2 regions of the Aminipila sp. genome follow, and region 2 is predicted to be linked to the other one. Evidence: riboswitches for the same ligand, from Rfam matches in the RefSeq annotation. Region 2 holds a riboswitch; the other holds the start of a gene.
The links. Region 2 has a riboswitch for cyclic di-GMP ahead of RTW14_RS01435 (hypothetical protein). Riboswitches for the same ligand answer to the same signal wherever they lie in the genome.

Region 1: it holds a riboswitch for cyclic di-GMP, as region 2 does, so the genes downstream of both, RTW14_RS13145 (copper amine oxidase N-terminal domain-containing protein) here and RTW14_RS01435 (hypothetical protein) in region 2, are expected to answer to the same signal.

What each region holds. Positions count from the first base shown of each region.
Region 1 covers NZ_DAMBYD010000009.1:76,865-83,530, reverse strand. The annotation lists gene RTW14_RS13160 (putative bifunctional diguanylate cyclase/phosphodiesterase) at 473-2,794, opposite strand; gene RTW14_RS13155 (ArsR/SmtB family transcription factor) at 3,035-3,364, shown strand; gene RTW14_RS13150 (copper amine oxidase N-terminal domain-containing protein) at 3,627-4,472, shown strand; cyclic di-GMP riboswitch class I at 4,694-4,778, shown strand; gene RTW14_RS13145 (copper amine oxidase N-terminal domain-containing protein) at 4,790-5,596, shown strand; gene RTW14_RS13140 (HD domain-containing protein) at 5,665-6,132, opposite strand; gene RTW14_RS13135 (hypothetical protein) at 6,234-6,666, opposite strand, start outside.
Region 2 covers NZ_DAMBYD010000001.1:302,484-309,149, forward strand. The annotation lists gene RTW14_RS01425 (DUF1292 domain-containing protein) at 1-46, shown strand, start outside; gene RTW14_RS01430 (NAD(P)/FAD-dependent oxidoreductase) at 767-2,152, shown strand; cyclic di-GMP riboswitch class I at 2,412-2,500, shown strand; gene RTW14_RS01435 (hypothetical protein) at 2,597-2,965, shown strand; gene flgC (flagellar basal body rod protein FlgC) at 3,224-3,694, shown strand; gene fliE (flagellar hook-basal body complex protein FliE) at 3,739-4,089, shown strand; gene fliF (flagellar basal-body MS-ring/collar protein FliF) at 4,112-5,686, shown strand; gene fliG (flagellar motor switch protein FliG) at 5,679-6,666, shown strand, end outside.

The sequences.
Region 1 (6,666 bases), on a different contig from region 2:
CCTTCACAACATATATTAGAAAACAAAAAACAACCATACTTAAAGATTTAAGCTATGGCTGTACTTGATTATGATCTTCACTATGAATTATTATATTAAACAATTTCTTGCTTTTTATCTGTTTAAATTCCTTAGTATTTAGAGCCTATACAGTAATTTCTACTTTTACTGCTCATGTTGATCATTCACAAGTACATTTTTCTTATGAACACATTTCGTGGGTTCACCACAATAAATATGAGTTTTTCACTCATCAACACGAATATTACATCGCTAACTCGGCATTTGACCCGGCTGTCCGTATGGCCTATTCTCACTGTTTATACAGTTAGGTCAAAAATAACTATGTAAATATAGGCTGTAAAACCTTTTTATTTTAATTACGGTGGAATTGTATCATATAACCATAAAATATGCAATAGTTTTAATATGCACAATTTTTTCTATTTATACAGGTTTTTGATGCACATTCTTATGATTTTTTATTTATATGTTCTTTTTCAAACTCTTGGGCTGGCACTGGCTTTCCAAAAATATATCCTTGTATTTCGTCACACTCCAGTTTTTTTAGTATTTCTAACTGCTTTTCTTCTTCAACCCCTTCTGCTATGGTTTTTATCTCCATTCCCTTTGCCATCATCACAATAGACTGGATTATAATCATTGCATTTTTATCTTCGGCTATATTATCAACCAGCTCCTTTGCTATCTTCAACCGATCAAAATCAAATTTTTTGATATTGCTAAGAGAAGCATACCCCGTACCAAAATCGTCAATAGAAGTGCTTATTCCCATTTGAGCAAATAAAGCAAACAGTTCTTCATTAGTTTCATTTGAGTCCATAGCACTGCTTTCAGTTATTTCCAGATCAACCCAATCAGGATTTACATTTTCTGAGTTAAGCTTGTCCTTAAACCAACTAACAAAGTTAGTCTTCTGTATTTGTATTGGAGATACATTTATACTGATTTTTAAGTTTAATGAATAGCTCTTATTCCACTTTTTTATTTGCATAAAAGCCTGATCAATAACCCACTCACCTATCTGAATAATGGCACCACATTCTTCTGCAATTGGAATAAATTCTCCTGGAGAAATAAACCCTTTTTCAGGATGTATCCATCTTAATAGTGCTTCCATACCAATTAGTTTGTGCTCATTTGTACTATACTGTGGCTGGTAATATAATACAAATTCTTTATCGTAATCTGCTCTTCTTAAAAAAATTTCTATTTCATTCTTTCTGACTATTTTTTCACTTATTACTGAATCAAAAAATAAGTAATTGTTTCCTTGATATGCTTTCTTTGCTTCATACATTGCAATATCAGCATAACGCATAAGAAGGTTCTTATCTTTGGCATCCTCTGGGTAGGCCACAATTCCAATACTGGCAGTAACCGTAAATAAATATGAGGATACGGCGATGGGCATTTGTATTAATTCCAGTAGTTTTTCTGCTACTGAAGAAACATACTGTTTTTCAATATTATTATCTATAATTACAGCAAATTCATCCCCACCAATTCGAAATACTGTACAATTTGCCATACAGTTCTTTAGAAGCCGATTACCTAAAGCACATAAAACATGATCTCCAATTTGATGACCATAAGAATCATTAATTGCTTTAAAGCGGTTGGCATCTATGTAAAATAATCTGAATGGAGTTTCTGTTTCATTTGAAATTAATGTATCCAGATACTTAATAAGCTGTCTTCTGTTATATAAACCTGTTAACGGATCTCTATTGGATATTTCTTCTAGGCTTTTATTTGCCATTATAAGCTCTTTTGTACGCTCTTCTACAAGTTTTTCAAGCTGCTCCTTCAACTTAACTTCATTTTTAAGAAGATGCTTGCTCTGAGCGCCGTCTTGTATTTGTGCCGTTAAAATCCAGTATAATATAGCTAGTATAAAGCAATTAATTAATATACCTAACGATAAAAAATTCATTATATATAAAATACAGAATAAGATAAGGAGGAAAACTATTTTTTGTGGTTTTCTAATGTTTTCTGGAATAATATCTTTATCTATGTCTTGCTCTTCTTTCGCGGATTCTGGTGATGTCTCATAAATAGCTCCTAAAGCAAACAGTACGTTACCCATCATATAAATGCCATCAACAATAGTATTGGCCTGATAAAGATTCATCAAATATAGGTATGCATAATAATAATCGATAAATGTAACAACACTTATCCCCAAAAGGATTAGAAAGAATCTTTTACATGTCTTTTTTATTCCTCCGGAAACAAAAGCTACATTTATTCCAGCAAGAATATAAAAATCAAAGAAAACAAAAATTATTGTATTGATATATTCAAAACTCATATGAAATTGAAGTGTGGTTTTGGAAAAAATAAAAGACCAAAGCAAAACTGCAAATATACTTGAAATCGCCAGCATGTCTAAAACTAACTGATATAAATTCCATTTTTTTAAATTCTGAGCATAGTAACACGTTATTGCGCCAGCCAGAAATATATTTGGAAATGTATAAAGAAGATTTATGAAATTTACCTTTTGGGGATCTATTAAAAGTAGATTATCGCAAATTAACCATAAGAAGTCTGCTATACCCCATAAAAATGGGTAGAAAAATAAAAGAACCCAACAACCTTTATAAGCTTTTATTTTCTTTACAGAAGTTAGTATTATACCTGCAGATAAAAATGCAACTACAGGAGACAAAACATTTCCCCAAAGGTTACTTTGTAATATCACACTTGTAAAATACACGGAAAATATAACTAGCAATGTAAATACCATATATTTCTGCTTTAGCAATTTCTACTCCCCCTGTTCAGATTTATAGCCCAATAATTAGTGTTTAGGATCCAAAATGCGTAAAAAATAGCTCTTTAGTTACTTTGTATTCTATCATATTACTAATTTTAGTCAAATATTTTTGGAGTTTTATGACAATAAAATTGTTGCTAAAACACTTCTTTTCTACAACTATTGACAATAAACTTCTATAATAGTAAAATGTGCATTGTTAATAGACAATACACAAGGAGAATTATTATGAGATTAAGAAAAGAATCAGATGATATGCAGGAAGAAGAAATATTATTGGTCGCTCAGGTTTCTGACGCATTAGCCCATCCTGCCAGAATAAAAATATACCAGTACATCATGCAGTGCAACAAGGATCGTGTTCCGGTTTGTAACAAAGATGTTGTAGCTGCTTTTAATTATTCTCAAGCAACAATTTCGCAGCACATAAAGAAATTGATACAGGCAGAACTTGTTCAGGCTCAGAGTAAAGACAAGTATTCTTATTATTTCGCAAATATAGGCATTCTTATGAAATATCTAAATGCAACTAAAAAGTTCAGTACTTTCCAAGCTTAATGATTATATAGCGGGGTACCAGACATGACAAATAAATCACTCTTACGAACACTATCTACAACTGTTTTTATTTGTCTTTATTGTTGTTACTTAAAATTGTATGCTGACTGTAAATTATTATTAATAAATATTTAATATATATGTAATATGCTAAATATTGGTTTTTCCCCAATATTATGTTATACTATTCAGCATTAAGGAATAAAGTGGCAGGGCCTAAACATATTGTGCAGGGTAACCTAGCTAATGGAAGGAGATTATTATGAAAAAATTATGTTTTGTCATGATTTTTGCTCTAGTGCTTTCTTCAAGCGCATTTGCTTTTGCAGCAACAGCAAAAACTGACAATGGAAAAACTACTCAAAAAGAATCAACTCAAACAACTCAGTCTGCAATTCAGACAACTTCAGGTGCAGTTAAGACTACATCAAGCGCTGTTGATACAACTTCAAGTGCAGTAAAAGCTACACCAAGCGCTGTTGATACAAAAGAAAAGACAAAGCTTACTGTTGCTGAGAAAAAAGAACTTATTTTAAAGAAGTATACTGCGGACGAGCTTTCATCCGTAAAGAGTGCTGGAGACGCTATTAAAAAGGCAGACTCTACAGTAAAAGTTCTTGATGTTAACAGTATTGTTTCTGATACTAAAGAATTTAAGTTTGATACACCACCAGTTATTAAAGGCAGCAGAACTTTAATTCCTGTAAGAGCTATTACAGAAGGCTTAGGTGCAAAGGTTGCTTATGATCAGGCAACAAAGAAAGTTACTATCACAAAAGATGGAACTACAATTGAATTAACACTTGGCAGCAATGTTGCTGTTGTAAACGGTAAACAGGTTACTCTTGATACAAGTGCTAATACAATGAACAATAGAACTTATGTACCAATGAGATTCATCATGGAAACATTTAATTTAAAAGTTTCCTATGAAAATGACGGAACTATTCAGGTAGAAGATGCAGCTGCAACAACTACTACAGTTCCTGCAATTCAGACTACAACTAGTGCAGTTCAGACAACTTCAGCTGCAGTTAAAACTACATCAAGTGCAGTTGAAACAACTTCTGGTGCAGTTAAAACTACATCAAGCGCAATTCAGAAATAAACGAATAACGAATAAAAGGTGTTGCCTAAAATTGGACAACACCTTTATTTTTTTTCTTTAATATTTTTTGTAGGTTTGCTTTAGTTTTAGCCTTTATTTTAGCATCTTGTACAGACAGAACTTATTCAGACCCAAAGAAAAGATAAATATTCTTTTTTCGACAAAATTCGCTAAAATATTGGTTTTTTTCTTTTTCGTGATATAATTACTAAAATTATTTTCAACGATAACGGCAAACCTTTTGAAAATTAGGGGCGCAAAGCAACAGGGCCTAAACACATAGTGCATGGCAGCCTTGCTACCGAAAGGAGATTTTTATGAAAAAATTATGTTTTGCCTTGGTTTTCGCTTTAGTGGTTTCTTCCACTGCTTTTGCTTTTGCAACTTCTGCAAAAAACCAAAATGGAAAAAATGTTAACGCTCAAAAAGACTCAAAGCAGACTGTTCAGACTACAGAGAGTAAGACTGATAAGCAAAAAGAACAAAACTCTGACGCTGCGGTTCACACAAAAGAGAAGGAAAAACTTACTCTTAGTGAGAAAAAACAACTTGTATTAAAGAAATATACTTCAGATGAGCTTTCAGCTGTTACAACAGCTGGTAAGGCGATTAAAGAAGCTGACTCAACAGTAACAGTTCTTGATGTTAACAGCATTGTATCTTCGACAAAAGAGTTTAAATTCGATACTCCACCAGTTATTAAAGGTAGCAGAACTTTAATCCCTGTAAGAGCAATTACAGAAGGTTTAGGGGCACAGGTTGCTTATGATCAGGCAACAAAAGAAGTTACTATCACAAAAGATGGAACTACAATACAGTTAACTCTTGGCAGTAACGTTGCTCTAGTAAATGGAAAAGAAGTTACTCTTGACACCAAAGCTAATACAATGAGTAACAGAACTTACGTACCAATGAGATTTATCATGGAAACATTTAAATTGAAGGTTACATATAATGATGGAACTATAGAAGTAGAAGAACCTGCAGAAGAAACAACTTCAGGTTCAGCAATTCAAACTACAACTAGTGCCATTGAGACCACTACAAGCGCGGTTGAGACTACAACAAGTGCAGTTCAAGCTACTACTAGCGCTGTTGAAACAACTACAAGTGCTATTCAGTAGCTTTAAAGGAAATAAAAAAGGTGTTACCTCTTTTGGGGATAACACCTTTTTTTAATGTCAGGGTCAATTTACTTTTTACTTAATAACTGTTCTAATCTGGCCTGTTGTTCTGGTCTAGCCATCTTATATCCATATTGATAAAAATCTAAAACATCTGCATCTTTAACAATTTCCTCAATAGGGCTCCCCACTTCGCTCTTATTGCTGTGATTTTTAACAGCTAGTGATAGAATCCCGATTTCATCTTCTGTAAAAAGATTAGTTTTTTTAAGAAATTCCTGTACAGGCAGATATCCTGCTTCTGCATGATCAGCCTGCTTCCCTGTTATGATTCTTCCATAATCATGTATTGCACATGCGGAAGCTGCGAGTATGGGCTCTACCCCTCTCTCTTCTGCCATCAAGTATCCAAGCTTTGCACAGCTTGATATATGTACACGTTCCCAATCAATAAAATGATCCCTCTCAGAAACAAGTTTTTCATATTTGTCAATTTCCTTTAATAATGCGCTTTGCAATTGTAATAATTTATGCATAATACTTCCTCCCTCCAAAATAAACTGTATTATTTTATTAATACAGTAATACATCATAGGTTAACGAATTGTAATTGTTATAGGCGTTAGTAATGCAAAAATTAATCTAAGCGTGTCATTTCATGCATAAGATTGGAATTTTTATAAGTGGAAATAATCGTTGAGCCACTTGCAACCAACATCAAAATGTATCCAATTACTAAATCTCCAATGAAAGCCCCTCTAAAACTTGCTTCCTCTTGTAATAAACTTGGAATCAATCGAAATGCATCAAAGAAAGTAATAGCATATTCCTTTTTAAATTCATTAAATATTTCAAGAGCTACAGCAATATTTTCTGCAAAGTAGAGCATTGCAATTGCGACTACCAAAGAAATAATTACACCTACAATATTTAATTTGCCCCCAAATTTTTCATACCCCTTCATAGAGCAAACTGCCATTACCAGCCCAGCGATTCCTGCTATGTAACCAAGTTGATATACGATTACCCAAAGCACAACTCCAATTAACGAACCAAGCAATGATCCTACG
Region 2 (6,666 bases):
AAAGGTTGTTGCTGAATTTGATAAGTTAACAGCAGAAGAAGCTTAATCGTTTTCAAGCGTTTAATAACATGAAAAACAAAATACGTTAATTAAATAAGAAACAAAAAACAGGGAGCGGAATTGCTCTCTGTTTTTTGTTTTGCTGATTTTTTATTTATTTAGGGGAAAATCCATAAGGATAGTTAAATTTTATGGGGATAAAATTTAAACAATTCCCTTAATTTTTTTAAGAATATACCAATTAAAAACTAATGTCAATAGGCAGTTGAAAATACTATATTCTAAATAGTAAGAATAGTACGAATTTGTTATAAGATTGCCATAAAATTACATGTTTTGTACGCAATCTTGCTATTGTATACTTGATACGTATAATCATAGTCCTATTAAGTAGAATTAGAAAAATTTAATGGAATTCAGTATGTTATCGACTTCTGGCTTTCTTTATAAAAGCTATACCAATCAGCGTAAAAAGAAAAAGTCCTGTTATAGTATAAGACTTAAATCCAAAAGTAAGTAAATCAAATATACAATACACAGAGCCTGATAAAAATAATATACCAATGATTAAACTCTTTTTATCCATACTTATTTAAACCTCCGATTGTCAAAAGTAATAATAATAAATAACAACTTTGCTTACAAATCAATATTAAATTTAATTATATCATAAAAAAAGTAAATATTTAATAGTTGAATTATTTTTTTGTTTCGGATATAGTAGCTGTGTATGGTCGAAAGCATGGCCAATCAGTTGGAGGATGTTATGAAAAAATATGATATTATAATTGCCGGAGCTGGTGCAAGTGGAGTATTCTTATCATACGAACTTACGAAGCTTAACAATACAGCAAAAATTTTAATGGTAGATAAAGGTGCACCACTTGAAAAAAGGGTATGCCCAATTAAATTAGGAAAAACGAATAACTGCATAAAATGTGAGCCTTGCCATATCATGAATGGATACGGAGGTGCAGGGACATTATCAGATGGAAAATACAATATTACAACTAAGTTTGGTGGAGATTTACATGCTTACATAGGTCAAGAGCAGGCAATGGACCTTATGGAGTATGTTGATGATGTGCTTTGCAACTTTGGAGGAGCAGACGCTAAGCTTTATTCTACAGGGAATTCTGATTTGAAGACTACGGCTTTAAGAAACAACCTGAACTTGCTTGATGCTAAAGTAAGACATTTGGGAACCGATAGAAATGTTCAGATTTTAGAAAGAATTTGTAACTATACAAAAGACAGAATTGACATGGAGTTTTACGCAACGATATCTGAGGTTACTCAAAACTCAGATGGAACCTTTAATGTAAAAACAAACAAAGGTGGAGAGTACCAATGTAATGATTTGGTTTTAGCAACTGGACGTTCTGGCTCCAAGTGGATTTCACGTATCTGTGAGCAAATGAAAATTGGATTAGAACAAAACAGAGTTGACATCGGGGTTCGTGTTGAACTTCCCGCTGAGATCTTTAAGCACATTACAGATGAAGTATATGAAAGCAAGATAGTATATAAAACAGATAAGTATAATGACATGGTTAGGACCTTCTGCATGAATCCTTATGGTGAAGTTGTTGCAGAGAATACAAATGGCATTGTAACCGTAAATGGACACAGTTATGCTGATCCATCCCTTAGAACAGAAAACACAAACTTTGCACTTTTAGTTTCCAATAAACTGACTGCACCGTTTAAAGACAGCAATGAGTATGGTGAATCAATTGCGAAGCTTTCCAATATGTTAGGCGGTGGAGTTTTAATGCAGAGGTTTGGAGATCTTGTAAAAGGAAGAAGAAGTAGTGATAGACGTATGGAAAAATGCTTTACGCGGCCTACATTAAAAGCTACACCTGGAGATCTGAGCCTTGTACTGCCGAAGAGACAGTTGGATAACATTATAGAAATGATTTATGCATTAGATAAAATTGCACCGGGAACAGCTAATGAGGATACATTACTTTATGGTGTAGAAGTTAAGTTCTACAATTCAAGGGTAGAGGTAAATGAAAATCTTGAAACTAAAGTAAATGGGCTATATGCTTTAGGTGATGGCTCGGGGGTTACACACTCCCTATCACAGGCATCTGCCAGCGGAGTTCATTTAGGTCGGATTTTGGCGAAGAAATATTCTAAATAGCAAAATTGCGCAATAAAAGTAAGATGAAGTAGCAACAACTTCATCTTATTTTTTATTTTTCGACACAAATAGACAGAAAAATACAAAAAAAGAAGTGAATTATGTAGAAATTATGTAGAAATTGTGTTGAAAAATTTAAAATATATGCTATAATAATAAAAAAATAATTGCATCGTTTTTATGATATACGTGATATGCAATGTATATTATTAGTTAATGTTTTAATCCAATTTGATTGTGGGATGCGGATGGTTAAAACTGAAGATTTTAGCAAAGCAGTCGAAAGACTGTGACGCAAAGCTATAGGGCCTGAACTCAAAGACAAAGAGATGGTAGCCAGTTGCATGAATAGGAACTCCTGGTGCAATAGGAGTTTTTTTCGTGGACAAGAAGCAGTACATCTGAATAGCCTGGGGTGCATGAGGGTCAAAGGAGTGTGAAACCATGAGCAATATAGGGATAGCTGTAGTTGAGATAACTAAAGCAAATGTACACAGATTGCTATATGCAAATAAAAATTATTACATGACTAGAAAATATAAGCCGGAAGAATTACAAGAAACATACGAAAATAATGTAGTTGAGCTTATGGATACGGAAAGCAAAATTCGTATGAATATTTTAGTTGAAGAGGCTTTAAGGTACAAAAAGAATAGTATAAATTTTGACATAAAGGTTAACTGCAAGGATGGAGAATGCAAGTGTCTGCTGTGTAAAGGAAAATTTATATATAAACCAGAAAGAGTTACTATGAATATTGTTGAGACGGATATAACAGGTGTAAGTGAAAGCCTTGCGGCTGGCATTTTGTAGCAATTTTGCATGCATTTGGTAAGGGCTACAGAAAAGGGTACATTTTTCTACAATATTTTATCTTTTATGACGCAAAATAGTTGCAAAAACTGCCGAATAATATATAATTTACGTAGGCTAAAAAATGGGTTGATGATACCCATTTTTTTGGAAGGGTGCAAAAAAATGTAAATTATGTAGGGAAGCAAGTTTATATTACGTTATATTAGATGTCACGGATGACAGAATTCAGAAAAAACCAGAAAGGTGGTATGTATATTGTCATTTTTAAGTTCCATGAATATAAGTGCTTCAGCATTAACAGCACAAAGGCAAAGACTTGATATTATTTCAGAAAATGTTTCAAATATTGACACAACAAGAACTGAATCCGGGGGACCTTATAGAAGAAAGATGGTTGTTTTTGAAGACAAAGCGGGAGATGTTTCTTTTAAGGATTCCCTCAACAATGCAATTGTCGAAAGAGGTGCCAACGGCAGATTGGTTAGAAGGGACTACTCACCAGGAGTGAGGGTCAGCGACATTGTAGAAGATCAGAGCGATCTTAAAACGGAATACAATCCAGATCATCCGGATGCGGACGCAAATGGGTATGTTAAACTTCCAAATGTAAACATGCTGGAAGAGACCATGGACAGTATGTCAGCCACAAGATCATATCAGGCAAATGTTACGGTTTTAAATGCAGTAAAACTTATGGCACAGAAGGCACTGGATATTGGCAGATAACTTTAGCTAGCGTGTGAAGAAATTTAATTGGAGGTAATAATCATATGTTTATAGATCCCATGCAGGCAATTAATAATATTGCGAATATAAGCCAGATAAATAAAATTGATGGAAACAATAAGGCAGCAAATGGCGTAACTGAGGGAAATGATACTGGGGCAGCGCAAGGTGCACAAGTTCCGTTTAAATCCGTGTTTGAAGATGCAGTGAAAGATGTTATCAGTACAGATAAGCAGGTAAATGTGGATGCAGAAATGCTTGCAACAGGACAGAGTGATAATTTACATCAGTACAGCATTGACATCGCAAAGGCTCAGCTATCAATAGACCTATTGGTTGAACTAAGAAATAAAGCACTTGATTCATACAGCGAAATCATGCGTATGAGTGTGTAATGTAGGATAAGGTGGCAGGAAATTGCGAGAACGTTTAGGAGAACTATTTACACAAATAAGAGAAAAGCTGGTAGCCATTAACGCTAAGTTAAGCAAAAAGGCTAAAATTATTATTGCAATTGTAACGATTTTAGTAATTGTAATTGCATTTGCATTAGCTCTTGCACTTAATACGACTAATTATTCGGTACTCTATACAGGACTTGATGAAGCAGAAGCCACAAAGATAATTGGCGTACTAGAGGAACAGGCTATCCAGTATGAGCATAAAGATGGAACAATTTTGGTTCCAGAAGAAATGGTTGACAAAGTCAAAGTAGCTTTAGCTGCGGAAGGCTACCCTAAAAGCGGATTTACATATGATATTTTCAAAGATAATGTCAGCTTACTGGCTACAGATTTTGAAAAGTATAAATATGCACAATTTGAATTAGAAAGCCGGATGGCTGAAACAATAAAGCAGTTTGACGGTGTTGAAAACGCCACTGTTGCCATAGCCATGGCAGATGAACAAAAATATGCTTTGCAGGAGGATGTAAAAGAATCTTCTGCATCAGTTACAGTGACCATGGAAGATGGCGGCTCACCAAGTAAAAAACAGGTTAAAGGTATTCAGAGACTGGTGGCAAAGGGCGTGCCAGGAATGAAAATCGAAAATGTAGCGGTTATTGATGGCAATGGTGAAGAGGTAAGTTCCAGCGAGGATAATTCGCAAGAAGGTGCTACAGCGTTAAAGCTTAACATTGAAAAACAAATCGAAAGTAGCACTAAAGGAAAGATTTTAGAATTATTCCAGCCAGTATTCGGTAAAGAGAATATTCGAGTAAGTGTAAAATGTTCAGTTGATATCGATAAAAAGATTAAAGAAATTATAGAATATATTCCTTCACAGGATAACAAGGGTGTTCTGTCAAAGTCTACATCAACATATGAAGTACAAGGACAAGGAAAGGTGACAACAGGCGTACCAGGAACTGAAACCAATGCAGATATTCCAGTATATCCTGGTGTTACTACAGATGGAAATGATATTTACTTTAAAGATGACAGGGCGTTAGAATATCTAGTAAGCCAGGTTAAAGAACAGGTTCAAAGTGATGCTGGCGAAATGACAGATATGACCATATCAGTAGCGGTTGATAGTGCAAGTTTAACTCCGGCAAAAGCTGGCGAAATGAGGCAGACCATCGCTATGACTGCTGGTATTGACCCAGAACTTGCAGACACTAAGGTTGCTATTTTTAATGCTGAGTTCTACAAGACAGAGCCAGAACAATTGACTGGAATTACGGCTATACTTGACGCAAATCCACTGTTAAAGATTATAATACCAGCTGTGTTAGCGTTAATAATTGCCTTAATTGCCGTAATTATGGTTGTTATTAAGAAGGCTAAGCTGAAGAAGAGAGTACAAGAATTGGCAGCAGAGGAAGCAAATCGTATCCAGGCTCCTGAAGAATTGATACGCCTTGATGAACTTGGGAAAACAAGGGAAGAGGAACTTAAGAGCCAGATTCAGGACTTTACGGATATCAATCCAGAAATATCAGCTCAATTGCTTAAGACTTGGTTAAGAGGAGAAGAGGAGAATGAGTAAAGACGTGAGCGGTTTGACACCTCAGCAAAAGGCAGCAGCTGTAGTTATTTCACTTGGAGCTGAGAGAGCCTCTAAAATATACAAATTTCTTGGTGAGGAGGATTTGGAAATCCTCACCTTGGAAATAGCAAAACTTAATCACGTTTCACCGAACCAAACAGAAGCGGCAATGGATGACTTCTATAAGCTTTGTTTAACTCAGAAAGTTATTACTGAGGGTGGGGTGGATTACGCTAAGACGGTACTTGAGAAAGCTTTTGGGCCGCAGACGGCGACCACCTTATTGGAGAGGGTTACTAGAAATCTAAAAACAAGAGCTTTTGAGTTTATCAGAAAGACGGACAGTAAGAATCTTTTTGCAATTATACAACATGAAAGGCCTCAGACCATTGCACTTATTCTATCTTATGCAAAATCCGAACAGGCATCAGAAATAATAACTGAACTTCCAAAGGATAAGCAAGTAAAAGTTGTAGAGTGTATTGCAAGAATGGATAGTGCGTCTCCGGAAACGATTAAGATTGTTGAAAATATATTGGAGAAAAAGTTTGCCTCTGTACTATCTATGGATTTTGCACAGGTTGGCGGTGTAGATTACATTGCTGAAGTAATGAACAATATTGACAGAAGTAACGAAAAATACATATTTGATGAATTAAGTAAGAAAGACATTAAGCTTGCTGACGACATTAGAAACAGGATGTTTGTATTTGAAGACATTACATTACTTGATGACAGAGGCATACAAGAATTCTTACGTGAAGTTGAGACGCAAGATATTGTTTATGCTTTAAAGGGTTCTACGCAAGAAGTGTCCAATATGATTTTCTCAAATATGTCAAGCCGTATGGCCGAAACTGTTAAGAGTGAGTTGGAATTCACATATAATGTTCGCTTAAAGGATGTAGAAGAAGCACAGCAAAAGATTGTTGCGGTTATAAGACGTCTGGAAGAAGAAGGAAGGCTTATGATCAATAAGG